DNA from 3 places in the Mesorhizobium kamtschaticum genome. Region 3 is predicted to be linked to each of the others. Evidence: predicted binding sites of a transcription regulator. Region 3 holds the regulator's gene; each other region holds the start of a gene.
The links. Region 3 encodes LexA, which represses DNA repair genes until DNA is damaged. Its sites were predicted from a motif close to TGTTCNNNNTGTGTTCNG; they were not measured.

Region 1 (9,457 bases), 3.3 Mb from region 3:
CAAGGTGTGGACCGACGAGATCGTCGAGTAGAAGGCGTTCCTGCCCATAAGTCTTCAACCGTCTGAACGGCTGGACGGTTCGCGCGTTGTGCTGCCTGTGGAGCTTCGGCGGCAGGGCCGTTACAATGGGCATCCTGAAGGGGACAAGACTGCATGGCCGGGCATGGCGGCTCGAAAACGGTTATCTACGCGGCGCTGGCCGGCAATATGGCCATCGCGCTGACCAAATTCGCCGCCGCCTTCTTCACCGGCAGCTCGGCAATGTTGTCGGAAGGCGTGCACTCGCTGGTCGATACCGGCAATGGCGGCCTGCTGCTCTACGGCATGCACCGTGCCGCGCGCCCGGCCGACCGCACGCATCCGCTCGGCCACGGCCGCGAACTCTATTTCTGGAGCTTCATCGTTGCCCTGCTGGTCTTCGCGCTGGGTGCCGGCGTGTCGTTCTACGAGGGCATCGTCCACATCATGGCGCCGGAGCCGGTCGCCAACGTCAAGGTGAACTATATCGTTCTCGGCCTGTCCTTCCTGTTCGAAGGCACCTCCTGGATGGTGGCGCTGAAGGAATTCCGCCGAGAGAAGGGCAAGCAGGGCTGGCTGCAGGCCGTGCAATCGAGCAAGGACCCGAGCGTCTATACCGTGCTGTTCGAGGACAGCGCGGCGCTTCTTGGCCTGATCGTCGCCTTTGCCGGCATAATGGCGGCGGAGCTGCTGGAGATGCCGGAGCTCGACGGCGCCGCCTCGATCGGTATCGCGCTGATCCTCGGCGCGACGGCGATCTTCCTCGCCCGCGAAAGCAAGGGGCTGCTCATCGGCGAGCCGGCCTCACCCGAGGTGCAGAAAAAGGTGCTGGCGATCGCCCAGCAGGACCCGGCGGTGCAGCGGGCGAACGGCGTGCTGACCGTCCACATGGGGCCGCAGGAGATCGTTGCTGGCTTGAGCATCGAATTCGAGGACCATCTGACGGCGCCGGAGATCGAAGCCTGTGTCGAGCGGATCGAGGCCCGGTTGAAGAAGGAGATGCCCGAGATCACGCGGCTGTTCGTCAAGCCGCAGACCACGGGCACCTGGGAGCAGCGGCGCAAGCTGATCGAAGCCGCGTCCGAGTAGTCCTGGACCAGCACTGCACTGTTGGCCCCACCACCTGGTCCCGCTAAGATCGGTCGGTGGATTTCGGAGGAGCAAGCATGAAGATCGATGGCGGGTGCCATTGCGGCGCCATCACCTATGAGGCGGAGGTCGATCCGGAAAAGACCTCGATCTGCCACTGCACGGACTGTCAGCAACTGACCGGCACGGCCTTTCGCGTCACCGTTCCCGCGCCTGAGGATCACTACCGGATCACCCGGGGAACGCCAAAAATCTATATCAAAACCGTAGCGAGCGGCGCCAAGCGCGTTCAGGCCTTCTGTGCCGACTGCGGTTCGCATCTTTACGCGACGTCGGTCGGCGACGGCCCGAAAATCTATGGGATCAGGGTCGGCACCGCGCGGCAACGCCAGGATTTGACCCCAAGACAACAGAAGTGGCACAGATCGGCTCTGCACTGGCTTCCGGAATTCGAAGGCATGGCGACCGTGGAGGAGCAGTAGCCCCGTTTCTCGGGTCGAAAGCCGCCCAGACACGCAATTATGTGCTAGCCTGGCTCGCCATCAAACGGGCGGGGATAGCCATGTTGGAAACGGACAAATTGTTTGCCGGCTCGATCCCGGAAAACTACGACCGCTATATGGTGCCGTTGATTTTCGAGCCGTTCGCCGCGGACCTTGCACGGCGAGCCGCGTCCTTATCGCCCAGCGCCGTCCTGGAAGTCGCCGCGGGCACCGGGGTCGTCACCCGCACCTTGGCGCCAAAACTATCCCCTGACGCAAGCTATGTCGTGACCGACCTCAACCAGCCGATGCTCGACTACGCCGCTTCGTGTCAAGCGCCCGACAGTCGCATCCAATGGCGCCAGGCCGATGCCATGGCGCTGCCCTTTGAAGACGCGGCCTTCGATCTGGTTTGCTGCCAGTTCGGCGCGATGTTCTTTCCCAGCCGCCCCTCCGCCTACCGCGAGGCAAAGCGGGTGCTGAAGCCCGGCGGACATTTTCTGTTCAACGTATGGGATCGCATCGAAGAGAATGTTTTTGCCGATGATGTGACGAATGCCCTGGCGAGGATTTTTCCGAACGATCCGCCACGCTTTCTGGCCCGCACGCCGCACGGCTACCACGACACGGCATTGATCCGCAGCGACCTTGAGGAGGCAGGTTTCTCCAGCGTGGCGATCGAGACGAGAGCCGAACAAAGCCGGGCACCTTCGCCGCGCATTCCGGCCGTTGCCTATTGCCAGGGAACTGTTCTTCGCACCGAAATCGAGGCCCGGGATCCGGGCAAACTCGACGCTGCAACGGACTATGCAGCAGCCGCGATTGCGGCCAGACATGGCAGCGGGGCGTTTGCCGCCAAAATTCAGGCGCACGTCATCGTGGCCGTGGCCTAGGTGGAATTGCCCGCTAGTCATCGCCTTCGACGACCCGCAGCCTGAGCTGGCCGGTCTTTGAATCGGCAACGCGCGGTCCGGGCTCGAGTTTCGCGGCCGGTGCCCGTGACGGTATCTCCGAGGCGTCGCCTTCGGGCTGCACGCCGAACTCCAGCGCCTCGATCTTCTGGCCGCGCTTGGTCACCTTCGATGTCGAGACGAGGATGTCGTCGATGTCCTTGGCCGACTGGCCGAAATGCACCTGCAGCTTGCGCACGCGCTCGTCGACGCGCGCGACATCCTCCATCAGCCGGATCACCTCGCCCTGGATCAGATGCGCCTGTTCGCGCATGCGGGCATCCTTGAGGATCGCCTGGATGACCTGGATCGACAGCATCAGCAGCGATGGCGAGACGATGACGATGCGGGCACGGTGCGCCTTGTGGACGATCGCCTCGAAATTCTCGTGGATCTCGGCGAACACCGATTCCGACGGCACGAACATGAAGGCGGTGTCCTGCGTCTCGCCCTGGATCAGATATTTCTCGGAGATATCGCGGACATGGATCTCGATGTCGCGGCGAAAGGCCTGCGAGGCGACCTTCTGCAGGTCGGCGCCATCGGCGGCACGGATGGCATTCCAGGCTTCCAGCGGAAATTTGGCGTCAATGGCCAGCGACGGCGCGCCGTTCGGCATCTTCACCAGGCAATCCGGCCGGCTGCCATTCGACAGGGTCGCCTGGAATTCGTATGCGCCCATCGGCAGACCGTCGGCGACGATCGCCTCCATGCGCGACTGGCCGAAAGCGCCGCGCGTCTGCTTGTTGGAGAGGATCGCCTGCAGCTGAACGACCTGGCCGGCGAGCGACTGGATGTTGCCTTGCGCGACATCGATGATCGCCAGCCGCTCCTGCAGTTTGGCCAGGCTCTCATGCGTGGATTTGGTCTGCTCGGTCATGGTCTGGCCGAGCCTGCCGGTCATGGCGTCGAGGCGCTGGCCGATCGACTGCGTCAGTTCCGCCTGGCGCGCCCCGAACACTTCGGCGATGGCGCCCATGCGGCCCTGCATCTCGGCCTGGCTTTGCAATATGCCGGCCATCCGTGCCTCGGCGTCGCGGGCATGGTCGGCGGCTTCCGCGGCAGCGACCGCGCGCGCCTTGGCCGACCGCCACAGCGCGATGACCAGCGCCACGAACAGGCCGAGAAACAGCAAGGCGCCGAAAGCCAGCGCATGGCCAAGCGTAATCGTGGTGGCGCCAAGCCGTGCGACGGGCTCGGAAAGGATGGTGCTCAGATCATTCATGTGGACAGCATAGCCGATTCGGCAGGCTGGCACAGATCAAAACGTGAACGAGGCTCGGGCGCCCCGGTTGACGCTTTTCGCTGGACGTCTTAGGTGGAACGCCATGCCGATCAAGCCGCTCATCATCCTTCCCGATCCCATCCTGCGCCAGCTTTCCAAGCCGGTGGAGCGCGTCGACGCGCCTTTGCGCAAACTGGCCGACGATATGCTGGCGACCATGTATGACGCGCCCGGCATCGGGCTGGCGGCGATCCAGATCGGCGAGCCTGTGCGCATGCTGGTGATCGACCTCGCCAAGGAAGACGAAACGCCGGCGCCGCATGTCTTCATCAACCCCGAGATCCTGGAAAGCGCCGAGGCGCGCTCCGTCTATGAGGAAGGCTGCCTGTCGATCCCCGACTATTACGCCGAGGTCGAACGCCCGGCTTCCGTTCGGGTGAAATATCTCGATCGCGACGGCAAGCTGCAGGAGATGGAGGCCGAAGGCCTGATGGCGACCTGCCTGCAGCATGAGATCGACCATCTCAACGGCGTGCTGTTCATCGACCACATCTCGAAGCTGAAGCGCGACATGGTGGTGAAGAAGTTCAAGAAGCTCGCCAAGGACAAGGCGCCGGGCAAGCTGGTGGGATAGGGGAAAATGCCCCTTCGCGTCATCTTCATGGGCACGCCGGAGTTTTCGGTGCCGACGCTGCGCGCCATTGCCGAGGCCGGACATGAGATTTCAGCCGTCTACACGCAGCCGCCGCGTGCCGCCGGCCGGCGCGGGCTGGAGCTGACGCCGTCGCCGGTGCAGCGCGAGGCGGAGCGGCTTGGCATCGAGGTGCGGACGCCGACCTCCCTCAAGAGCGAGGCCGAGCAGGCCGCTTTCCATGCCCTGCAGGCCGATATCGCCGTGGTCGTCGCCTATGGTTTGCTGCTGCCGAAGGCTGTTCTCGACGCACCCCGGCTTGGCTGCATCAACGGCCATGCATCGCTTTTGCCGCGCTGGCGCGGTGCCGCCCCCATCCAGCGCGCCATCATGGCTGGAGACCTGGAAAGCGGCATGATGGTGATGCGCATGGAAGAGGGTCTGGATACCGGACCGGTGGGATTGCTTGAAAAATGCGCCATCGAACCCGATATGACGGCGGGCGATCTGCATGATCGGTTGATGAGTGTCGGTGCTGCCTTGATGGTGGAAGCGCTGGCGCGGCTGGAAGAGAACACCCTGACATTTACCGCGCAAGCGGCGGAAGGGGTGACTTACGCCAGAAAAATCGATAAATCCGAGACGCGCGTGGACTGGACGCGGCCTGCGGCCGAGGTCCATAACCACCTTCGTGGCCTGTCGCCCTTTCCCGGCGCCTGGTCCGAAATTGACATTGGCGGCCGCATGGAACGGCTGAAACTGCTTCGCTCGACGCTGTCCGAAGGCCTGTCGCTTTCGGACGATTTGGGCGAGTCGGGAGGAATTCTCGATGACCGGCTGACGGTCGCCTGCGGGGCAGGCGCGGTCAGGTTGGTCGAAGTTCAACGTGCGGGCGGAAAGCTCGCCGCCGCGTCGGAATTCCTGCGCGGAGCCAAGATCGTAAAAGGAATGAAGTTCTCATGAGCATGATGTCGATACGCGCGGCGACGCCGCGGGATCGCGAGGCCATTCGCCTCGTCGAAGAACACGCTTTCGGCCAGCAGGCGGAGGCCGGGCTGGTCGACGCACTGGTCACCGGCGGCGATGCCGTCGTCGAACTGGTGGCGGAAGAAGACGGCCAGGTGGTCGGCCACATCCTGTTTTCGCGGCTGTTCGTCAGCAATGGCGGCAAGAGCTTTGCGGCCTTGGCGCTGGCGCCGCTGGCGGTGGAACCTTCGTTCCATGGCAGCGGCATTGGCGGCGCGCTGATCCGCGAGGCGCATATCCGTCTCAGGGATGCCGGCGAGACGCTGGCCGTGGTGCTGGGCGACCCGACCTATTACGGCCGTTTCGGCTACAGCCATGCGCGTGCCGAAAAGTTCGAGAGTGAATACCAAGGCGAGGCGCTGCAGGCGCTGGCCTGGGGCGACGCTCCGGAAGCCGGCAGGCTGGTCTACGCCTCCGCCTTCACCGCACTCGCCGCCTAGGCGAGTGCGTATAGCGCTCCGGCATGCCGCGTTTTCGCCTCGACATCGAATATGACGGCAGCCTGTTTGCCGGCTGGCAGCACCAGGCCGATCAGCCTTCGGTGCAGCAGGCGATCGAGCAGGCCATCGAAAAATTCAGCGGCGAGGCGGTGCGGATGCGCGCCGCCGGCCGCACCGATGCCGGCGTGCATGCGACCGCCCAGGTGGCGCATGTCGACCTCGCCAAGGCATGGCCTGGCGACAAGGTGCGCGATGCCATCAACGCGCATATGCAGGCGGCGGGCGCGCATGTTGCCATCCTGAAGGCGACGGTCGTCCCCGACGATTTCGACGCGCGCTTCTCAGCCACCGGCCGCCACTATCTCTACCGCATCCTCAACCGGCGCGCGCCCGCGGCCCTGGACAAGGGCAAGGTGTGGTGGGTGCCCAAGCGGCTCGACGCCGGCGCCATGCATGAGGCGGCGAAAATACTGCTTGGCCGGCATGACTTCACCACCTTCCGCTCCACCCAGTGCCAGGCCAACAGCCCGATCCGGACGCTGGAGCGGCTCGATGTGAGCCGGACGGGCGACGTGATCGAAGTGAGGGCTTCGGCGCGCTCCTTCCTGCACAACCAGGTGCGCTCCATGGTCGGCTCGCTCAAGCGCGTCGGCGATGGCGGCTGGACCGAGGCCGACCTCAAGGCGGCGCTCGAGGCGCGCGACCGCGCCGCCTGCGGCCAGGTGGCGCCGCCCGACGGGCTTTTTCTCATTGGCGTCGATTATCCCTGAATAGAGACGAAGGCTCTATTCGGAATAGAGCCGGAAGATCCTATCCAGGGACGAGTCCGGAAAGGCTCTGAGCCCCGATATCGTCGGGGACGGTGATGCCAAGCAGCATCTGCAACCCGAACAGCACCAACAACGAAGCGATGAACATGCCGGCGAAAACGGCGGTGCCGACTGCCGCGCCCTTGCCGATCGTGGCGTTGGTCATGCGCCAGGTCAGCACCATCGACAGGGCAAACAGCAGCAGCGACACGAGGCTCGAGACCTGGCTCGCCGAGGACAGGAAAAGCCGGATCAGCGCCGAGGGCAGCATCAGCCAGGCGGTGATGGCCGAGGCCCAGTTGCTGGCGACGACATAGTGGACGAAGCGCCCGCCAATGCCCGCGCGCGGCGCGACCAGGGCGAGCGCGATCAGCGGCAGCACCCAGGAGCCGATATCGACCGTCGCCAGGCGCATCAGCATGCTGAAGCGGCCGGCGAAGGCATCGGGGTCGCCGATCTCGTTGGCGATGCCGACCCAGCCGACGATCAGCGCCGGCGCGGCAACAACGATGGCAAAAAAGGAATTCCAGAAACCGTCGGCCGACAGGTCGAGCAGGCGCAGGCCGTCGGCCTTGCCGAGCATCAGTCGCCAGGCGCCGGTCAGCGAAGCTTGGGTCTCGTCCGCCGTAAGCATGCTGCTCAGCCCTGTCCGAACCAGTCTTCGATGAAGCGCTGGTAGATCCGCGTCAGCGTTTCAAGATCGGCAATGGCGACGCGCTCGTCGACCATGTGCATGGTCTTGCCGACCAGGCCGAACTCGACCACCGGGCAATAATCCTTGATGAAGCGCGCATCCGACGTGCCGCCGGAGGTCGACAGCGTCGGCTCCTTGCCGACCGCCGCCTTGATCGAGCCGGCAAGCGTGTCGATGAGCTTGTCGTCACGGGTCAGGAAGACATGGCTCGGCCGGTCACGCCAGATGAGATCATAGTCGACCGACGTCTTCTTGCCCGGCCGGTATTTCTTGCGTTTGGCCGCCTGGTCGAGGCGATTATGGATTTCAGCCTGCACGGTCTCGGCCGTCCAGGTATCGTTGAAGCGGATGTTGAAGGTCGCAGTCGCTTTTGCCGGGATGACATTGGTGGCCGGGTTGCCGACATCGATGGAGGTCACCTCCAGATTGGTCGGCTGGAAATCCTTCGTGCCCTTGTCGAAGACGGGATGCAGCAAGGCGTCGACCAGGCTCATCAGCCCGCGCACCGGATTGTCGGCAAGATGCGGATAGGCGGCGTGGCCCTGGCGGCCATTGACGGTGACCGAACCGGACATGGAGCCGCGGCGGCCGATCTTGATCATGTCGCCGAGCGCATCCGGGTTGGTCGGTTCGCCGACGATCGCGGCATCCCATTTTTCGCCCCTGGACGCCGCCCATTCGAGCAGCTTGACCGTGCCGTTGATGGCCGGGCCCTCCTCATCGCCGGTGATCAACAGCGAGACCGAACCCTTGGGGCCGTCCTTTGTCTCGACATGGCGCGCCACGGCGGCGATGAAGCAGGCAATGCCGCCCTTCATGTCGACCGCGCCACGGCCATACATCTCGCCATTGGCGATCTCGGCGGCGAAGGGCGGATGCGTCCAGGCGGCTTCGTCGCCAACCGGCACCACATCGGTATGGCCGGCGAACATCAGATGCGGGCCGTTGCCGGACCGCCTTGCGTAGAGGTTCTCGATATCGGGCGTGCCGTCTTCCGAAAACACCGGCCGGTCGACCAGGAAGCCGAGCGGTTTCAGCATCGTTTCCAGCGCGCTCAGTGCGCCGCCTTCGGCTGGTGTCACCGAGGCGCAACGGATGAGGGCGGCAAGGTTTTCGGCGGGATCGGTCGGCAGCGTCATGGCAAAAGCGATAGTCGAAAGCGGAAGGCCTGTCACGGCCCGACATAGAGGCCAGCCCAATGGTCCACGATACCGCCAACATTATGGTTTGCATGTCGTATAGTCAGGCCGGTGCGGAGCAAGAGATGGCAGACGGGGAAAAAGGATCGTCATCGCCGGCGCCGGCAGCATCGGCTGCTATGTCGGCGGCTGCCTGGCGCTTGCCGGGCGGCAGGTGATTCTGCTGGCCCGGCCGCGCATCGAGGCCGCGCTGCGGCAGGGCGGATTGTGCATCAGCGACCTTGAAGGCCGCGATCGCCTGGTCAAGCCGGACGGGTTCGGGATCACCGCCGATCCGTCCGCCGCCTTGCCCGAGGCGGACCTGATCCTGGTGACCGTCAAGAGCGGCGCGACGCACGAAATGGCAGTGCTGATCAAGGCCCATGCCCGCCCCGATGCGGTGGTGATCAGCCTGCAGAACGGCGTCGACAATGCCGACCGGCTGCGCGCCGTGCTTGGCCCGCGAACGGTGCTGGCCGGCATGGTGCCATTCAATGTGGTGCAATCGCCGGACGGCGACCTGCCGCTACGCGTCCACCGCGCCAGCGACGGCAAGGTGATGATCGAGGCCGGTGGCCTTGCCGGCCTTCTCGATGTCGTCAGTCTTCTTGATGTCGGGGGACTGCCGGTCGAGTCGCATGGCGACATGAAGGCCGTGCTGTGGGGCAAGCTTCTGATGAACCTCAACAACGCGCTGGTGGCGCTGTCAGGCCTGCCGCTGGCGAGCGAACTCGCCGACCGCCGCTGGCGGCTGATCCTGGCCGGCCAGATCGACGAAGCGCTTCGGGCGATGAAAGCCTCCGGCATCGAGCCGGCGCGGATCGCCGGGCTGCGGCCGGCGCTGCTGCCGACAGTGCTCAGGCTGCCGGACTGGCTGTTCAAACTGCTGGCGCGGCGCATGCTGGCGATCGATCC
Region 2 (9,457 bases), 440 kb from region 3:
CCATGGTGCTCGACCACGCCGTGCCGCACACGGCCTCCACCGAGGTCATCCGCAACGTGGTGACGGGCAAGGCGCGCGGCGTTTTCCAGGGTCGCATCAACGTCCATCAATATGCGCAGAAGACCAACGCCAAGATGGCCTGCAACACGCTGCTCCTGTCGGACGATGGCGAGTTCTCGACCAAGCCCGAGCTTGAAATCTTCGCCGACGACGTCATCTGCGGCCATGGCGCGACGGTCACCGAGATCGACCACGACCATCTCTTCTACCTGATGGCGCGCGGCGTCGACGAGAAGAGCGCCCGCGGGTTGCTGGTCAAGGCGTTCGTCGCCGAGGTGATCGAGGAACTGGATGACGAGACGATCGTCGAGGCGCTGGAAGCGAAGCTCGACGACTGGTTTGTGACGCACGGGTGAAATGATGAACGCTCCAGGCAAGATTGGAGATTTCTACGACGTCGAGGCAATCCGCCGCGACTTCCCGATCCTGTCGCGCGAAGTCTACGGCAAGAAGCTGGTCTATCTCGACAATGGCGCCTCGGCACAGAAACCGCAGGTGGTGCTCGATACGATCCAGCACGCCTATTCCCAGGAATATGCCAACGTCCACCGTGGCCTGCATTTCCTGTCCAATGCGGCGACCGATGCCTATGAGAAAGCCCGTGAGACGGTGCGCTGCTTCCTCAATGCGCCGAGCACCGACAACATCGTCTTCACCTCGAACACGACCTCGGCGATCAACACCGTCGCCTATGGCTATGGCATGCCCAATATCGGCGAGGGCGACGAGATCGTACTGTCGATCATGGAGCATCACTCCAATATCGTGCCCTGGCACTTCATCCGCGAGCGGCAGGGCGCCAAACTGGTCTGGGTGCCGGTCGACGATCTCGGCGTCTTCCACATCGAGGAATTCGAGAAGCGGCTGACCGACCGCACCAAGCTCGTCGCCATCACGCAGATGTCGAATGCGCTAGGCACGGTGACGCCGATCAAGGAAATCGCGCGCATCGCCCATGCGCGCGGCATTCCCGTGCTTGTCGATGGCAGCCAGAGCGCCGTGCATATGCCGATCGACGTGCAGGACCTCGACTGCGACTTCTTCGTCTTCACCGGCCACAAGGTCTACGGCCCCTCCGGCATCGGTGTGCTCTACGGCAAGAAGAACATCCTCGCCGGCATGCGTCCGTTCATGGGCGGCGGCGAGATGATCGAGGAGGTGACGGAAGACATCGTCACCTACAACGAGCCGCCGCATCGTTTTGAGGCCGGCACGCCGCCGATCGTCCAGGCGATCGGGCTGGGCGCGGCACTCGACTACATGGATAGCATCGGCCGCGAGCGCATCGCCGCACACGAGGAAGATCTCAAGACCTACGCGCATGAGCGGCTGCGCGCCATCAACTCGCTGCGCATCTTCGGTGACGCACCCGGCAAGGGCGCCATCATCTCCTTCGAACTGCAAGGCATTCATGCCCATGACGTGTCGATGGTGATAGACAGGCAGGGCGTGGCGGTCCGCGCCGGCACTCATTGCGCTCAGCCGCTGTTGAAACGCTTTGGCGTAACCTCCACATGCAGGGCATCGTTCGGCATGTATAATACCAGGGCCGAAGTCGACGCTTTGGCCGAGGCGCTCGAAAAAGCGCGCAAGTTCTTCGGGTGACGATCATGGATGACGCTAGCAACACCACCGAGGCCGCGCCGGAAACGGCGATCAACCCACGGGTTTCCGCTTCGGCCATTCCCGCCGACGAACTGGCGCGGCTGACCGACGACATCGTCTCGGCGCTGAAGACGGTCTATGACCCGGAAATCCCCGCCGATATCTACGAGCTCGGCCTCATCTACAAGATTGACATCGAGGACAACCGCTCGGTCAAGATCGACATGACGCTGACCGCCCCGGGCTGCCCGGTGGCCGGCGAAATGCCCGGCTGGGTCGAAAACGCTGTCGGCGCCGTCGAAGGCGTCTCCGGCGTCGAGGTCAACATGACCTTCGATCCGCCCTGGTCGGCCGACCGCATGTCGGAAGAGGCTCAGGTGGCGGTGGGCTGGTACTAGCGTCGAGCCTGGTACACTTGCGCCAAGGGTAAAACTTCACCATTTTAGGTGAGGAATCATTCGGCAGGCCTTGAACCTGCATGGAATGGAGAAGGAAAAAGAATGGGACGCTTCGCCGTCATCACGATGACCGAAAAGGCCGCCGATCGGGTGCGCGAGATCGTTGCCACCCGCGACAGCGCGCATGGCATTCGCCTCGGCATCAAGAAGGGCGGCTGCGCCGGCATGGAATATACGGTCGATCTGGTGACCGAGCCCAACACCAAGGACGATCACATCGAGCGCGACGGCGCCCACGTCTATGTCGCGCCGGAGGCTGCCCTTTTCCTGTTCGGCACCGAGATGGATTTCGAGCAGACGACGCTGCGCACCGGCTTCACCTTCCACAACCCGAACCAGAGTTCGGCCTGCGGCTGTGGCGAATCCGTCGAACTGAAGCCGGCCGACCTCAAGGCGCTGGCAGAGGCACGCGCTTCGGCCTGAGCCCAGGCCGAATTTCCAAATCCACACCGAGCCCGTGACCGGATGGCCGTCGAACACGTGACCGACGCGATATCAATCCGGCCGCATGTCGGCGTCGACAATGCCGCGTTGGCGCATCTTTTCGAAGAGATGCAGCGGCACTATCGGGTGCCGTGCCCGCCGCCCGAGGCCATCCTTGCCGATCTTGCCGGTCTGCCGCCGGGCGTTGAGATCCTGGTCGCTGAAACGGACAGGATCATCGGTTTTGCCATCTGCTCGACGATCTATCCCGGACCCGGTTTGCGAACCGGATTTTTCCTGAAAGAACTGTTTGTCTCGGCGGCCTATCGCGGCAGTGGTGCCGGACGCCTGCTGATGCAGGCACTGGCGCGGATCGCCCAGCAGCGCGGACATGGACGTGTGGACTGGACAGCCGACGGTGAAAATGAGCGGCTGCTGACGTTCTATGACGGCCTTGGCGGTACGAGGCAGCCGGAGAAGGTTTTTCTTTCGGCTGAGCGGTGAGGCGCTCGCGGCTTTGGCGAACGGTGAAGACTGAGGTGGCCGCCTGAGCCTTTCCTTCGCCCCGTTTACGGGGAGGTGAGGAATGGCCCGCGCAGCGGGCGAAAAGCCAATTGCTTGGCTTTTCGAATGACGAACGCCCGAAGGGCCGGATGAGGGGCAGCGCCAACCTCTCAAATGTCTGCGCTACCGGTCATCTGCCTGCCGGCCTGCTACTCCACCCACATCCCCGTCCGCTTGTGCCAGTCGGCGATCGATTCTTCGGGATAAACATCGAACGCCTTGTCGCCCTTGCCAATATCGGGCTCGACCCAGTTCGCCTTGTATTTCAGCATCAGATGCACCTTTTCCGGTGGTTTCGGCAGGTCGCTGTCGATCGCCGAGGCGAAGGGATGCACCAGCTCCGGCCAGGTCGGGTCGTAGAGCCAGAGCGCCGATCCGCATTTGCGGCAGAAATTGCGCTCGCCGGTCGAGACTTCGCAATGGGGGTGCTCGTCGTCCTCTATCTCGGCGCGGTAGACGCCAAGGCTTCTCTTGCCCCTGATGTTCAGCGTCTCGTAGTCGGCGCCGAGATTGATGGCGAAACCGCCGCCGCCCTGCTGCTTGCGGCAGATCTCGCAGTAGCACAGCATGAACGGCACGGGCGTGTGGCTTTCCACCTCGAAACGCACGGCGTTGCAGCGGCAGGATCCCTTGAGCAGAAGCGGCATGGCAAAAAACTCCGACGGAATGGTCTCAACCTGTCAGCATGATTTTGGTTGCGCGATGACAATGTCAAATGCCGGTGACATGATCGCGGCATGGACAATGAACGCATCGCCGAACTGTTCGCGGGGCTGGGCCCGGTCAGCATCCGCAGACTGTTCGGCGGCAAGGGCATCTATTTCGACGGCGTCATCGTCGCCATCGTGCTGCGCGGCGAATTGCTGCTGAAGGCCGACGAACAAAGCGCGCCGGATTTCGAGACCGCCGGCTGCCGGCAGTGGACCTATACCGGCTCACGCCACGGCAAGCTGGTCGCCATGCCCTATTGGAGCATTCCAGACAGCGCTTTTGACGATCCCGACGAGATGACGGTCTGGGCACGCCGCGCCTATGAGGCAGGGCGAAGGGCTGGGAAGTGAACTAAAGCGCCTTCGCTATCTCGGCTGCCAGCCGCGCATTGTTTTCGACCAGCGCAATGTTGGTCTTCAGGCTCCGGCCGCCGGTCAGTTCCAGGATTTTTCCCAGCAGAAACGGCGTCACCGCCTTGCCGGTCACATTGAGCGCCTCGGCAGCTTTCTGCGCCGCCTCGATGTAGCCGGCCATCTCTTCGGCCGGTATTTCGTGGTTCTCGGGCACCGGATTGGCGATCAGCATGCCGCCGCCAAGCCCCAGCGCAGCCCGAGTCCGGTAGAAATGCGCGATCTCTTCTGGCGTGTGCAGAGTCAGTGGCGCGCGGAAGGGCGACTGCCGCGACCAGAAGGCCGGCATCGTCTCGCAGCCATGGCCGACCACGGGCACGCCGCGCGTTTCCAGCACCTCGAGCGTCTTTTCGATATCAAGGATGGCCTTGGCGCCGGCCGAGACGACGATGACCGGCGTGCGCGCCAGCTCGTCGAGGTCGGCGGAGATATCAAAACTCTTTTCCGCCCCCTTGTGGACGCCGCCTATGCCGCCGGTGGCGAACACTTTATCCCGACCATGTGCGCTGCGATCATCGTGGCGGCGACTGTGGTGCCGCCGGTACGCCCTTGCGCGACGGCGAAGCCGAGGTCGGCGCGCGACAGCTTCATGGCGTCACCCGTCATGGCCAGCGATTCGCGCTCGCCGTCGGAAAGGCCGATCTTGATGCGGCCGCCAACCACGGCGATCGTCGCCGGTACGGCGCCGCCGTCGCTGATGATCTTCTCGACATTCGCCGCCATGGCGCCATTGTCGGGATAGGGCATGCCGTGGGTGATGATGGTGCTTTCCAGCGCCACCACCGGCCGTCCGGCAGCCAGCGCCTGCGCCACCGGCGCGTGGATGTCGATGAAGGGGCGGGCGGTCTCTGGGGTCATCTGCATCTCCAACCGGAGTGCGGCGCATCGGTCTGGATACGCAGCTTCACTCAGGCGCTATGAATTTGCCGGTCTCATGCCACTTCCTGCGCCTCCGGCACAAGGGCCAGCGCTTCACTGAAGCTTGCGGCGGTGAAATCGGGAACGGCGTCGGCGCTTTCGATGGCCAGCGTCGCCGCCGCGACGCCGTCGCGCAAGGCCTGGCGCAAAGGGATGCCGCGCAGCAAGGCCGCGATCGTTGCACCCGCCAGTGCGTCGCCGGCACCGGTGACATCGGCAACCCTTCTCGGCGGCGGCGGCAGGATCGAGAAGGCGCCTGCTTCGTCGAAACCCAGCACCGGTGCGCCGCCTGCCGTCACGACGCCGCTGGTGAGGCCGCTGCATCGCAATCCGTCGATGAGATCTCGCTCGGCGGCATCCGCATGGACGCCGGCCAGCGCGATGGCTTCTCGCCGGTTCATGAACAGCTGAGCCAACGCGCCGAGCACCGGTATCAGCCGGATCACCTTGGCCGGCGAAATGGCAATCGCGAATACAGGTTTGCCGGCGGCAAGCGCAACCAGCCGCTCCAACGCTGCCGACGGCAGATTGGCGTCGCATAGGACGGCATCGGCGGCACTGATCGCCTCGCGCACCTTGGAGCGCCTCATCTGCTTGGGGAACGCCAAATCGTATAGCGCCATATCGGCGAAGCCGACGATCAGCTCGCCCTCGCGGTCGATCAACGCCGTATAGCTCGGCGTCGTGCGGTCGAGGAACACGGCTGACAGATCGGCGATGCCTGCTTCCGCTATGGCGCGTGAAACGGCATCGCCTGCCGCATCGCCGCCCCGCATCGAAAGCAGTGAAGCGGAGGCGCCGCGCCGCACCGTGCTGCGCAGCGCGTTGAAGACGCCGCCGCCGACATCCTCGCGCATCGTGCCGGGATTGGACGCGGCCGGCACATAAGCGCCGGACACCTGGCCACGCCGGTCGATATGAGCGCCGCCCACGGCCAGAATCTTTACGGATTTCACCATGCCGGCGATATGCCCTTTGTTATTCTTGCCGCGCAAGCGCTAGGCTGCAACTGCAGTTTCGCATGCGAGGCAGCGATTCGGCACACCGAGACAACGGGGCCTGCTGGCCTAATGCGAATGCGTTGCTGCTTACGTTTCTGGGACGAAAAAAGAACAAATCGGGATATTGCTTGTTTTTCAAATGGTTGTTGCCTCTTGCCAAATGAGAACAAAAAAGGTACAAAATGGCAGGGATTACGGATTGTCCGGCCTTCATTGACGACCAAGGGGTGATGTATCATGGCTCAGAATTCTTTGCGGCTTGTAGAGGATAAGGCAGTGGACAAATCAAAGGCTCTGGATGCGGCGCTGTCGCAAATCGAGCGGGCTTTCGGCAAGGGCTCGATCATGCGGCTCGGCGCGAACGAGCAGGTCGTCGAGATCGAAACGGTGCCGACCGGCTCGCTCGGCCTCGACATTGCGCTTGGCGTCGGTGGCCTGCCGCGCGGCCGCATCATCGAGATCTACGGGCCGGAAAGCTCGGGCAAGACGACGCTGGCGCTGCACACCGTGGCCGAAGCGCAGAAGAAAGGCGGCATTTGCGCCTTCGTCGACGCCGAACATGCGCTCGATCCGGTCTATGCCCGCAAGCTTGGCGTCGACCTTGAAAACCTGCTGATCTCGCAGCCCGACACCGGCGAGCAGGCACTGGAAATCTGCGACACGCTGGTGCGCTCCGGCGCCATCGACGTGCTGGTGGTCGATTCGGTCGCCGCACTGACGCCGCGCGCCGAAATCGAGGGCGAGATGGGCGATTCGCTGCCGGGTCTTCAAGCTCGTTTGATGAGCCAGGCGCTGCGCAAGCTGACCGCCTCGATCTCGCGCTCCAACACCATGGTCATCTTCATCAACCAGATCCGCATGAAGATCGGCGTCATGTTCGGCTCGCCCGAAACCACCACCGGCGGCAATGCGCTGAAATTCTACGCTTCGGTTCGCCTCGACATCCGCCGCATCGGCTCGGTCAAGGACCGCGACGAGGTCGTCGGCAACCAGACCCGCGTCAAGGTGGTCAAGAACAAGCTGGCGCCGCCCTTCAAGGTGGTCGAGTTCGACATCATGTATGGCGAGGGCGTGTCCAAGACCGGCGAACTGGTCGATCTCGGCGTCAAGGCCGGTGTGGTCGAGAAGTCGGGCGCCTGGTTCTCTTACAATTCGCAGCGTCTCGGCCAGGGCCGCGAAAATGCAAAACTGTTCCTGCGCGACAATCCCGATACCGCGCGCGAGATCGAATTGGCGCTGAGGCAGAATGCCGGGCTGATCGCCGAAAAGTTCCTCGAGAATGGTGGCTCTGAGGGCAACGGCGACGACGGTTTTGAGGACGAAGCCGGCGCGATGTAAGGCGATTGCCGGAGTTCGGCCATAATCCCGGTCTATGATCTGAGGCTTAAGTAATCGAGTTCTTTAGTACCGCGTCCAAAACCGCCGGCCTTCGCGCCGGCGGTTTTCGTTTTTGGCTAGCGCGAATGGCTGGCAAGCTCCCAAAGCGCGTCGCGTCGAAACGGATTCATGCGACGCGCTTCAGGTCTTTGTTTTTATGCATGTCGTTCTCCCAAAACCGAAGTCACTTTTGGGCGACATGCATTAGATTGGCCCAATTCCGTGTTTCTGGACAGGCTGGGGCGTGCCCGCTAAAAGGCCAAATCTATTTCTGCAAAGCAGAGACCAGTTTCCGCCGGCCGCGCCGGCGGTTTTCGCGAAAAGGCAGCAGTCATGAGTGGCGTGAACGAGATCCGGTCGACCTTTCTCGACTATTTCCGCAAGGAGGGCCACGAGGTCGTGGCCTCGAGCCCGCTCGTGCCGCGCAACGATCCGACCTTGATGTTCACCAATGCCGGCATGGTGCAGTTCAAGAACGTCTTCACCGGGCTGGAGAAGCGGTCCTATTCGCGTGCCACCACCGCCCAGAAGAGCGTCCGCGCCGGCGGCAAGCACAACGACCTCGACAATGTCGGCTACACCGCGCGTCACCTGACCTTCTTCGAGATGCTCGGCAATTTCTCCTTTGGCGACTATTTCAAGGAGCGTGCCATCGAGCTTGCCTGGAACCTGATCACCAAGGAGTTCGGGCTGAACAAGGACAAGCTGCTGGTCACAGTCTACCACACGGATGACGAGGCGGCCGGCTTCTGGAAGAAGATCGCCGGCTTCTCCGACGATCGCATCATCCGCATCCCGACCTCGGACAATTTCTGGGCGATGGGCGACACCGGTCCTTGCGGGCCGTGCTCGGAGATCTTCATCGATCGTGGCGAGCACATCTGGGGCGGCCCTCCCGGCAGCCCCGAGGAGGACGGCGATCGCTTCCTCGAATTCTGGAACCTGGTGTTCATGCAATATGAACAGGTGACGAAGGAGGAGCGCGTCGACCTGCCGCGTCCGTCGATCGACACCGGCATGGGCCTGGAGCGCATGGCGTCCATCCTGCAAGGGGTGGAAAGCGTCTTCGAGACCGACCTGTTCCGGCACCTGATCGATGCGGCGTCCTCCGCGCTTGGGCGCGCTCCCGATGCGGAAACGGTGGCGTCCTACCGCGTCATTGCCGATCACCTGCGCTCGTCCTCCTTCCTGGTCGCCGACGGTGTTTTGCCGTCGAACGAAGGCCGCGGCTATGTGCTGCGCCGCATCATGCGCCGTGCTATGCGCCACGCGCAGTTGCTCGGTGCGAACGAGCCGCTGATGTGGAAGCTGGTGCCGGCGCTGGTGCGCGAGATGGGCCAGGCCTATCCCGAACTGCTGCGCGGCGAACAGCTGATCACCGAGACGCTGAAGCTCGAGGAGACACGCTTCCGCAAGACCCTGGTGCGCGGCCTCGGCCTGCTCTCCGAGGCGACGGAAACATTGCACGCCGGCGACATGCTGGACGGCGAGACGGCCTTCAAGCTTTACGACACCTACGGTTTCCCGCTCGACCTGACGCAAGACGCGCTGCGCCAGCGCAGCATCTCGGTCGATCTTGCCGGCTTCACCAATGCGATGGAGCAGCAGAAGGTCGAGGCGCGCAAGCATTGGACCGGGTCCGGCGAGGCCGCGACCGAGACGGTGTGGTTCTCCGTGCGTGAAAAGACCGGCGCCACCGAATTCCTCGGTTACGAGACTGAAGCTGCGGAAGGCCTCATCGAGGCGCTGGTCAAGGACGGCAAGACCGTCGACAGCGCCGGCAAGGGCGACGCCGTTGCTGTGGTCGTCAACCAGACGCCGTTCTATGGCGAGTCCGGCGGCCAGATGGGTGACACCGGCGTCATCTCCGGCGAAGGATTCTCGATCGAGATATCCGACACGCAGAAGAAAGCCGACGGGCTGTTCGTGC
Region 3 (9,457 bases):
ACCTGCTGATCATCGCCGACGCCTATGCGCGCGAAATTCTGCAGGTAACGCGGGACGATATCTTCGTCGGCTCACCGCCTCTCGCCTTCACCTTCGGCCTTGGCGGCCTCGCCATCTTTCCCCTGCGCTTCGGTGCCGCGGCGACATTGCTGGAACAGGCGACGCCGCCCAACATGATCCACATCATTGAGACCTACAAAGCGACCATTTCCTTCACCGCGCCGACCGCCTACCGCGCGATGCTGAAGGCCATGGATGAAGGCGCCGATCTGTCATCGCTGCGCGTCGCCGTTTTCGGCCGGCGAGACATTGCCGGCTCCGGTCTTCGAGGAATGGACTGAGAAAACCGGCAAGCCGATCCTCGACGGCATCGGCGCCACCGAAATGTTGCATATCTTCATCTCCAACCGCTTTGACGACATGAAGCCCGCATCGACCGGCAAGCCGGTGGGCGGCTATGAGGCACGCATCGTCGACGACGCGATGCGAGAGGTGCCGCGTGGCGAGACCGGACGGCTGGCGGTGCGCGGCCCGACCGGCTGCCGCTACATGGCCGACGACAGGCAGAAGGAGTATGTGCGCGACGGCTGGAACCTCACCGGCGACACTTTTACCCAGGACGAGGACGGTTTCTTCCATTTCGCCGCGCGCTCCGACGACATGATCGTCAGCGCCGGCTACAACATTGCCGGCCCTGAGGTCGAGGCAGCACTGCTGTCGCATCCCGATGTCGCTGAATGCGCGGTCATCGGCGCCGAGGATGGCGAACGTGGCCAGATCGTCGAAGCGCATGTCGTGCTGGTGCAGGGCGTGGCGCCGGACGCGCTGACCATCAAGCGCCTGCAGGACCACGTCAAGGCAACGATCGCGCCCTACAAATATCCGCGCTCGGTCAAATTCATCACCGCCCTGCCCAAGACCCAGACCGGCAAGATCCAGCGCTTCCGGCTGCGCACGGAGAAAATCAATTGAGCGAGCCCTACGATCCGGCGTCCGAAGGCGCACAGATGTCGTTCAAGGAGCGCATGTCCTACAGCGACTATCTGCATTTGGAAAAAGTCCTCGAGGCACAGACGCCGCTGTCGTCGGCGCATGACGAGATGCTGTTCATCATCCAGCACCAGACCTCGGAGCTCTGGATGAAGCTCGCCTTGCATGAGATTGGCGCCGCGATCCGCTCCATCCGTGCCGACCGGCTTGAGCCGAGCTTCAAGATGCTGTCGCGCGTCGCCCGCATCTTCGAACAGCTCAACAACGCCTGGGACGTGCTGCGCACGATGACACCAAGCGAATACACCGAGTTCCGCGACGCGCTCGGCCAATCCTCTGGCTTCCAGTCCTGGCAGTACCGCGCCATCGAATTCATGGCCGGCAACCGCAACCTCGCAATGCTCGGGCCGCACAAGCACCGGCCGGACCTCAGCGGCAAGCTGGAGGCGATCCTGGCCGAGCCGTCGCTTTACGATGAAGCGCTGCTGCTTTTGGCGCGCAACGGATTCGACATCGGCGCCGATGCCAAGCGCACGGACTGGCGTGAAACCCGCACCGAGAATGAAGAGGTCCTGGTCGCCTGGCAGACCGTCTACCGCGATCCGCAGCGCTACTGGATGTTCTACGAACTGGCCGAGAAGCTGGTCGATTTCGAGGATTATTTCCGCCGCTGGCGCTTCAACCATGTCACCACGGTCGAGCGCATCATCGGCCTGAAGCGGGGCACCGGCGGCACGTCGGGCGCGTCCTATCTGAAGAAGATGCTCGAGGTCGTGCTGTTTCCGGAACTCTGGACGGTCCGCACCCGGCTCTAGTTTCTCAGGTAACCGCTGTCTTCACGGCAAAACGCGCATCCTGCCACGCGCCGGTCCGCAAAATGTCCTCCAGCACCTCGACCGCCTGCCAGACGTCCCGGTAGCCCACGTAAAGCGGCGTGAAGCCGAAGCGGATGGTCGAGGGTGCGCGAAAATCGCCGATCACGCCGCGCTCGATCAGGGCTCGCATCACCTGGTAGCCATGCGGGTGCAGGAACGACACCTGGCTGCCGCGCGCATTGCCGTCGCGCGGGCTTTCCAGTTCAAGGCCGTAGGCGCCACACCTGGCTTCGACGAGCTGGATGAACAGGTCGGTGAGCGCGATGCTCTTCCTGCGCACCTCTGCCATGTCGACATCGTCCCAAATATCCAGCGCGCCCTTGAGCGCCCGCATCGACAACATCGGCTGGGTTCCACACAGGAACCTGCGGATACCGACGCCGGCAGCAAAACCCTGTTCGAAGGCGAACGGCCGCGCATGGCCCCACCAGCCGCTCAGCGGCTGATGGACATCGTCGTGATGGCGTTTCGCGGCATAGATGAAGGCCGGCGCGCCCGGCCCGCCATTGAGATATTTGTAGGTGCAGCCGATGGCGAAATCGGCATTCGCGCTGTCGAGCTCGACCGGAAGCGCACCGGCCGTGTGGCAGAGGTCCCAAACGATCAGCGCGCCGGCCTGGTGGGCCTTGCGCGTCAGCGCGGCCATGTCACGCAGTTGCCCGGATTTGTAATTGACGTGGTTGACCAGGATGACGGCGACGCGCTCGTCGATCAGCTCTTCAATGGTCGGAGCATCAACGCCCTCGAGCCGCAGCACCGTGCCCGGCCGCGTCGAGGCCACGCCCTCGGCCATGTAGAGATCGGTTGGAAAGCTGTCACCCTCGGCGACGATGACCGAGCGGTCCGGCCGCATGTTGAGTGCGGCATGCAGCACCTTGTAGATGTTGATCGAGGTCGTATCGCAGACCACCGTCTGGCCCGTCGCCGCTCCGATCAGGCGCCCCAGCTGGTCGCCAAGCGCGACCGGCATGTCGAACCAGCCGGCGGTATTCCAGGCACGGATCAGGTCTTGCGCCCACTCCTGCGTCGCGGCCTTCTGCAACTCGTTGAAGACGGCGGGGGCCGCGGCACCCAGCGAATTGCCATCGAGATAGATCACGCCTTCCGGCAGAATGAACCGGTCGCGCATGGCACGCAGCGGATCCGCCACATCCATGGCTTCGACTGCTGCGAGATCGAGCGTTGCATTCATGATCGATTGTCCTTCGCGCATAGGCGCGCCCAGATGAACACGTCAGGTGAAATCGGCTGGCCGACCATGGGCAGTCGGCCAGACTCTGTCAAACATTATATATAATTTACGCCATGGAAGGCTTTCATATATAATCGTGACGTGACAGCCTAAGGATGGGACAACGATGCTGGACGAAGGACTCTCGAAGACGGAAGCGGCCTACAGGCTGCTGCGTCGCGATATCCTCACGACCCGTCTGCGACCCGGCGCGCCGCTCAAGCTCAGCGCGCTGCGCAACAGCTATGGCATTGGCTGGACACCGTTGCGCGAAGCGCTGTCGCGACTGGAGGCGGAGCGCCTGGTGACTTCCATCAGCAATCGCGGCTTTGCCGTCGCTCCGGTTTCGCGCATCGAATTGGAAGACCTGTCGCGCGCCAGGTGTGTCGTCGAATTGCCGCTGCTCCAGGAATCGATCGAGAAAGGTGGCCACGATTGGGAAAACGCCGTCGTCGCCGCGCATTACCGGCTGTCGCGTTGCAAGACCGCGGTCGACGATCCATCCGACGCAGTGGTCGACGAATGGGATGAAAAGCACGAGGCTTTCCACGCGGCGCTGCTCAGCGCGGCAGCATCGCCCTGGCTGCTGACCTTCCATTCCACGATCGCGGATCAATTGCGTCGCCATCACCGTTTTCTCGGCCTTGCGCCAACGCTGCGGGCGGCCGCCGGCCTGCAGCATGGTTATGAGGAAGCCGTGGAAGCGTTGCGCCAGGCGGTCACAATCGAACATCACACCGCGCTCATGGAGGCGGCACTGGATCGTAACATCAAGCGCGCGAAAACCCTGATGATCGCCCACATCGGCTATACGCTGCATGTCTATGTCCATGCCGGCGATGGCAGCATAAACGAGCGCTAGCGCAACGAGGATCGTGGACCAACGCCAGTATGGCAATTTCTCGGTAAAGTTGGCATTTTGGCTTCGTTTCGTTCACGGCAAGCCAATGATCGGTGAAAGGGAGAAAGACCTCTCATCGAGCCTTGTCGGCAACTGATGCCAGACCTCGGAACAGGATAGGCCACAGGCCATTAACCAAAACAATTTCAAAGCCAGCGAGCGCACTGCGGCGGCAGGCAGGCGTCGAACACGGCCCGCTCCCAGGCGGCAAATAATTTCAGCCGCCTTAACAAATTCACTAAACTTTAAACGGTTGCAGAACACAACTGGAACAGATAGTGTTTGTTCTGGGTTTGTTTTTCGATTCTGGTTCAGACCTTTTGTTCAAGCCTTGGGGGCTGCCATGCTGACGCGTAAGCAACATGAACTCTTGATGTTCATTCATGAACGGCTAAAGGAAAGCGGCATTCCGCCCTCCTTCGACGAGATGAAGGAAGCGCTCGATCTCGCCTCCAAGTCAGGGATCCATCGCCTGATCACGGCGCTGGAGGAACGCGGTTTCATCCGCCGGCTGCCCAACCGGGCGCGCGCGCTGGAAGTGCTACGGCTGCCGGATTCGATAGCGCCCGGCCTCAACGCGGCAAAGAAATTCTCGCCAAGCGTCATCCAGGGCAGTCTCGGCCAAGGCGGCCTTGGTCGCCAGATCAAGCCGGCGCCGTCGCGCTTGCCCGCGGCCGGCAATGACGACGACGTGGTTTCCGCCGTGTCGATCCCGGTAATGGGGCGTATCGCCGCCGGTGTGCCGATCGATGCCATCCAGCATCAGACGCATTCGATCTCGGTGCCGCCGGACATGATCATGGGTGGCGAGCACTATGCGCTGGAGGTCAAGGGCGACTCCATGATCGAGGCCGGCATCTTCGATGGCGACACCGTCATCATCCGCAACGCCGATACCGCCCAGCCTGGCGAGATCATCGTGGCGCTCGTGGATGAAGAGGAAGCGACGCTGAAGCGGTTTCGCCGCAAGGGTGCCTCGATCGCGCTTGAAGCCGCCAATCCGGCCTATGAGACGCGCATCTTCGGCCCCGACAGGGTCAAGGTGCAAGGCAAGCTCGTCGGGCTGATCCGGCGCTACTGAGCAGGAGCGGCCGGCTTTTCGGGTTTGCGCCAGGGCAACAGCCCCCTCGCCTCACGTGAGTATTTGCGCTGCGCATGCCAGGGCCGATACGGCCCGTCCACCGCGAAGCTGACGATTGGCGGACCGGTCGCTGATTGGCGGTCGAAGAAGACGGCAGCACTGCCCTTGCGTGCGAGCTGCCGTTTGGTGACGACGAGAACCAGCGGATTGAGGCAGGCGTCGTAGCCCGTCGCGTCATTGACGACGATCAAATCGGCGAAACCGCAGGCCTTCCATGTGTCCTTGCGATCTTCGACATGCGCGATGATCGCGCCGGATGGGTGCCGGGCGAGACAGACGCCGTCCGTGCAATAGAACGGTGCTCCCGGTGGCAGGTTGACCGCATCGGCAATGTCGAATTGCCCGTCTGCCTTGCTGAACATCTCCGGCACGACGATGGTTTCCGATGTCAGCGCGCGTTTCCAGTTGTCGACGGTGAATTCGTTCGGACGTGCCCGGCTGACCGCGAGTTCACCGCCGCCGATCGGCAGCGCGACCAGCCGCGCGTCCTCCGAGATCAGCACATCGGGCGTGCGCGTATCCGACACCGTCAGCAGGCCGGCAAGCGCGAATGGCAGCGCTGCGAGCCGCAGCCATGTCGTCGCCATCGTCGCGATGACCAGGGCGACGGTCACCAGCAAGACCGATTGCTGCGAGATCAGCCCGACCGCATCGATCGGAGAGCGTTCCGATATCCACGCCGATATCGTGATCATCGCCGTCAGACCCTTGCCCATGAGGTAAAGGGATGGCGCATCCAATCCGAACGGCATCAGCAACGCGCTGGCAACGGCCAGGAACATCACGACTGACACAATCGGCATGACGGCCAGATTGGCGAACAGGCTGAGCGGCGACACCCGCTGGAAATGCCAGATGGCAAACAGCGCCGTGGCGCAGCCGGCGATGATGGAGGTCATGGCCAAGCCGCCCGTTGCCAGCAGGAATTTTCGCGTGAGAAAGCTCGGCAGGGATCGCTTTGGCGGTGGCGGCCTTGCCTTTCCCGCATGGTGATCCGCCCAACCGGCATAGGCGCCGACCAATGCAGCCGTCGCGGCAAACGACATCTGGAAGCTCGGGCCGACGACTTCGTGCGGCGACACCACGATGACGGCGATCGCCGAGATCGCCAGATTGCGCATGGTCAGCGCCGCGCGATCGAACAGGACGGCAATCAGCATCACCGCCAGCATGATGAAGCTGCGCTCGGCGGCAACGACGACGCCGGAAATGACGAGATAGGCGGCGATCGAGAGAAGTGCCGCGGCAGCCGCGTATTTCTTCACCGGTCGCCGCGCGGAAAAATCCGGAAACAGCGCCAAGGCGCCGCGCAGCAGACCCATGATGGTGCCGGCGACAAGCGCCATATGCAGTCCGGAAATCGAGATGATGTGATAGATGCCGGTGCGCCGCATCGCTTCGTTGATTTCGTCGGGAATGCCCGCGCGGACACCAACGATCAGCGCTGCCGCGATCTCGCCTTCGGCACCGCCGACCGTGGCCCGGATATGGTCGGCGATGTCTTCGCGGGCATTTTCTATCCCGGAGAAAAGCCGGGCCGAGAGCGGCATCTCGCCGTCGTCGGCGGAGACAAGCTTCGGATTGCCGAGAAAGAAGCCGCTGCCGCCGATGCCGGCGAAATAGCTGTCGAAGGAGAAATCATAGCTGTCCGGCCGCACCGGGCCAGTCGGCGGCAACAATTTGGCGTAGCCGGTGACCAGGGAGCCGGCGGTCATTTCCGCCGGGATATTGCGCGCCGAAAGCCGGACCCTTTCCGGCGCATAGCGCAGTTTCGGCCGCGCGGTCGACGTCACGTCTATAGTCAGCCGGATGCGGCCAGAACTCCATCTGCTCCAGTGAGACCACGCGGCCGGTCAGTTGCGTCGATATTTCCGAGCCCAGCATCTGGGTGCCCACTCGCCATGTCTCGACCTTGGCGGCAAGCAGGCCCAGCGCGCACAACAATGCCGCCATGAAGCCCAGATGGGTTTTCGGCCAGGAGCGCGAAACAAGCGCGCAGATCGCCATCAGCACGACGACCGCGACAGGCTTTGCAAAATCAGGCTCCACTGCCAGCGAATAATAGCCGATCGCTCCAGCGGCCAGACAGACCGGCACCAGCAGGAAGGCGATGCCCCGGTCAAGCTCCAGCTCTGCTGAGGCCGCCACGCTGTGGCGCAGGCGAGGCAGTGAAATCCGGCCCAGTTGCCGGCGCACACGCACAATCCTGCCTGTTTCGGTGGACGGAATTGGCGCTGGAACATTCGCCGGCAACGCTGGCTTACTGGAGCCCGGCACAAGTGGCGACGGTGGCGGTGGGGTCGCCAAAGGCGTCGCAAACAGGGACCGTTCGCTGACGCCGACAACAGCGTCCTCGCCCTCATCCGAGCCTCGGCCTCGTCCAGCCATCGGGTCTGCCCCTTGCACCCCTGACGCCCTATGCTACATGAACGCGCAACGCGCGAAAGTCCGTGCAGCCGCACCCCGCTTCAGATGGTTTCCGAGAGTTCCATGTCCGACAAGGTCGTCACCCGTTTTGCCCCCTCGCCCACCGGCTATCTGCACATCGGTGGTGCGCGCACGGCGCTGTTCAACTGGCTGTACGCCAAGCACACCGGCGGCATGATGGTGCTGCGCATCGAGGATACCGACCGCGAACGCTTCAACGAGGCGGCCACCCAGGCCATTCTGGATGGGCTGACCTGGCTTGGGCTTTCCTGGGACGGCGAGGCGATATCGCAGTTCGAGCGTGCGCCGCGCCACCGCGAGGTCGCCGAGGAACTCGTGCGCCTGGGCAAGGCCTATTACAGCTACGAGACACCTGCCGAGTTGGAGGCCATGCGCGAGGCGGCTCGGGCCAAGGGCCTGCCGCCGCGCTACAACGGCCAGTGGCGCGATCGCGATCCATCCGAGGCACCGCCCGGCGTCAAGGGCGCCATCCGCGTCAAAGCGCCGACCGAAGGCGAAACGGTCGTGCACGACCGCGTCCAGGGCGAGGTGCGCTTCCCCAACAAGGATCTCGACGATTTCATCATCCTGCGTTCGGACGGCAACCCGACCTACATGCATGCCGTCGTCGTCGACGATCATGACATGGGTGTCACGCACATCATTCGCGGCGACGACCACCTGACCAATGCCGCCCGCCAGACCGTGATCTACAACGCCATGGGTTGGGATGTGCCGTCGATGTCGCACATCCCGCTGATCCATGGCGCCGACGGCGCCAAGCTGTCGAAGCGGCATGGTGCGCTCGGCGTCGAGGCCTATCGCGCCATGGGTTACCTGCCGGAGGCGCTGCTCAACTATCTGGCGCGTCTCGGCTGGAGCCACGGCGACGACGAGATCATGTCGATCAAGGACATGGTCTCCTGGTTTGACATCGGCGACGTCAACAAGGGCGCGGCCCGCTTCGATTTCGCCAAGCTGGAGGCGATCAACGGCGCGCATATGCGCCGCTTGGCCGATGCCGAACTGTTCGACATCTTCATCGCCACCTTGCCCTATCTCGAAGGTGGGCCGGCGATGGCAGCGCGCCTCGATGACAGGAATAAGGCGCAGTTGCTGGCGGCCCTCCCGGGCCTGAAGGAGCGCGCCAAGACGCTGGTCGAGCTCGTCGATGGCGCCGCCTTCCTGTTTGCCACGCGCCCTCTGCCGATCGACGACAAGGCGGCCCTCCTGCTCAATGATGATGCCCGCAAGATCCTGCGTGGCGCTCACGAAGCTTTGAACGGGCTTTCAGGTGACTGGACGGCTGCCGCGGCAGAAGCCGCGATCCGCGACTATGCGTTGGCTGGTGGCCATAAGCTTGGCGCCGTGGCCCAGCCCTTGCGGGCAGCACTCACCGGCAAAAGCACCTCGCCGGGCGTGTTCGACGTGCTTGCCGTGCTTGGGCGCGAGGAGAGCCTGGCGCGCATAGCGGATCAAATCGATTAGGAGCAAACTGGCCCAAGAAGATTGGCATTGAAAGGCGCGTTTCGCAGTGCAACATTAGGCTCTGGCCCAATCTGGCACGCACCTCCTAAAATGCGGTGGCGAATACGCGCATTGCGGTGATTTCGACGTGTCGCTCTGCAGAATTTGCCTTTGCCGGCATGAGGAAACAAGAAGGAGTTTGCAATGACCGAAGCTGCGAAAAAACTGGATGTGGGCGGCGCGAACCAAGAGGCTACGGCAACGCTTGAATTCGCCGGCAAGACCCATGAATTCAAGGTGCGAAGCGGCTCGGTCGGGCCCGACGTCATCGACATCGCCTCGCTCTACAGCACGACCGGCGCCTTCACCTACGACCCCGGCTTCACCTCGACGGCAAGCTGCGAGTCCGAGATCACCTTCATCGA

Region 1: AC0V7N_RS03890 (DNA recombination protein RmuC) is a predicted target of LexA. The motif match lies at 3,797-3,814, and genes of this name have one in related genera.
Region 2: recA (recombinase RecA) is a predicted target of LexA. The motif match lies at 6,313-6,330, and genes of this name have one in related genera.

Annotation. Positions count from the first base shown of each region.
Region 1 is NZ_CM149691.1:818,600-828,056, forward strand. Features, by position in the region: gene AC0V7N_RS03870 (transglutaminase-like domain-containing protein) at 1-31, shown strand, start outside; gene AC0V7N_RS03875 (cation diffusion facilitator family transporter) at 154-1,107, shown strand; gene AC0V7N_RS03880 (GFA family protein) at 1,185-1,589, shown strand; gene AC0V7N_RS03885 (class I SAM-dependent methyltransferase) at 1,670-2,482, shown strand; gene AC0V7N_RS03890 (DNA recombination protein RmuC) at 2,496-3,764, opposite strand; gene def (peptide deformylase) at 3,868-4,398, shown strand; gene fmt (methionyl-tRNA formyltransferase) at 4,405-5,358, shown strand; gene AC0V7N_RS03905 (GNAT family N-acetyltransferase) at 5,355-5,861, shown strand; gene truA (tRNA pseudouridine(38-40) synthase TruA) at 5,885-6,631, shown strand; gene AC0V7N_RS03915 (transporter) at 6,672-7,304, opposite strand; gene dapE (succinyl-diaminopimelate desuccinylase) at 7,310-8,503, opposite strand; gene AC0V7N_RS03925 (2-dehydropantoate 2-reductase) at 8,673-9,457, shown strand, end outside.
Region 2 is NZ_CM149691.1:5,202,293-5,211,749, reverse strand. Features, by position in the region: gene sufD (Fe-S cluster assembly protein SufD) at 1-416, shown strand, start outside; gene AC0V7N_RS25975 (cysteine desulfurase) at 421-1,665, shown strand; gene AC0V7N_RS25970 (SUF system Fe-S cluster assembly protein) at 1,671-2,063, shown strand; gene sufA (Fe-S cluster assembly scaffold SufA) at 2,166-2,546, shown strand; gene AC0V7N_RS25960 (GNAT family N-acetyltransferase) at 2,589-3,050, shown strand; gene AC0V7N_RS25955 (GFA family protein) at 3,260-3,757, opposite strand; gene AC0V7N_RS25950 (TfoX/Sxy family protein) at 3,848-4,171, shown strand; partial or broken gene AC0V7N_RS25945 (pseudouridine-5'-phosphate glycosidase) at 4,173-5,089, opposite strand; gene AC0V7N_RS25940 (carbohydrate kinase family protein) at 5,164-6,108, opposite strand; gene recA (recombinase RecA) at 6,388-7,488, shown strand; partial or broken gene alaS (alanine--tRNA ligase) at 7,861-9,457, shown strand, end outside.
Region 3 is NZ_CM149691.1:4,765,318-4,774,774, reverse strand. Features, by position in the region: partial or broken gene AC0V7N_RS23580 (AMP-binding protein) at 1-972, shown strand, start outside; gene kynA (tryptophan 2,3-dioxygenase) at 969-1,805, shown strand; gene kynU (kynureninase) at 1,810-3,057, opposite strand; gene AC0V7N_RS23565 (GntR family transcriptional regulator) at 3,224-3,958, shown strand; gene lexA (transcriptional repressor LexA) at 4,341-5,078, shown strand; partial or broken gene AC0V7N_RS23555 (ComEC/Rec2 family competence protein) at 5,072-7,526, opposite strand; gene gltX (glutamate--tRNA ligase) at 7,629-9,053, shown strand; gene gltA (citrate synthase) at 9,237-9,457, shown strand, end outside.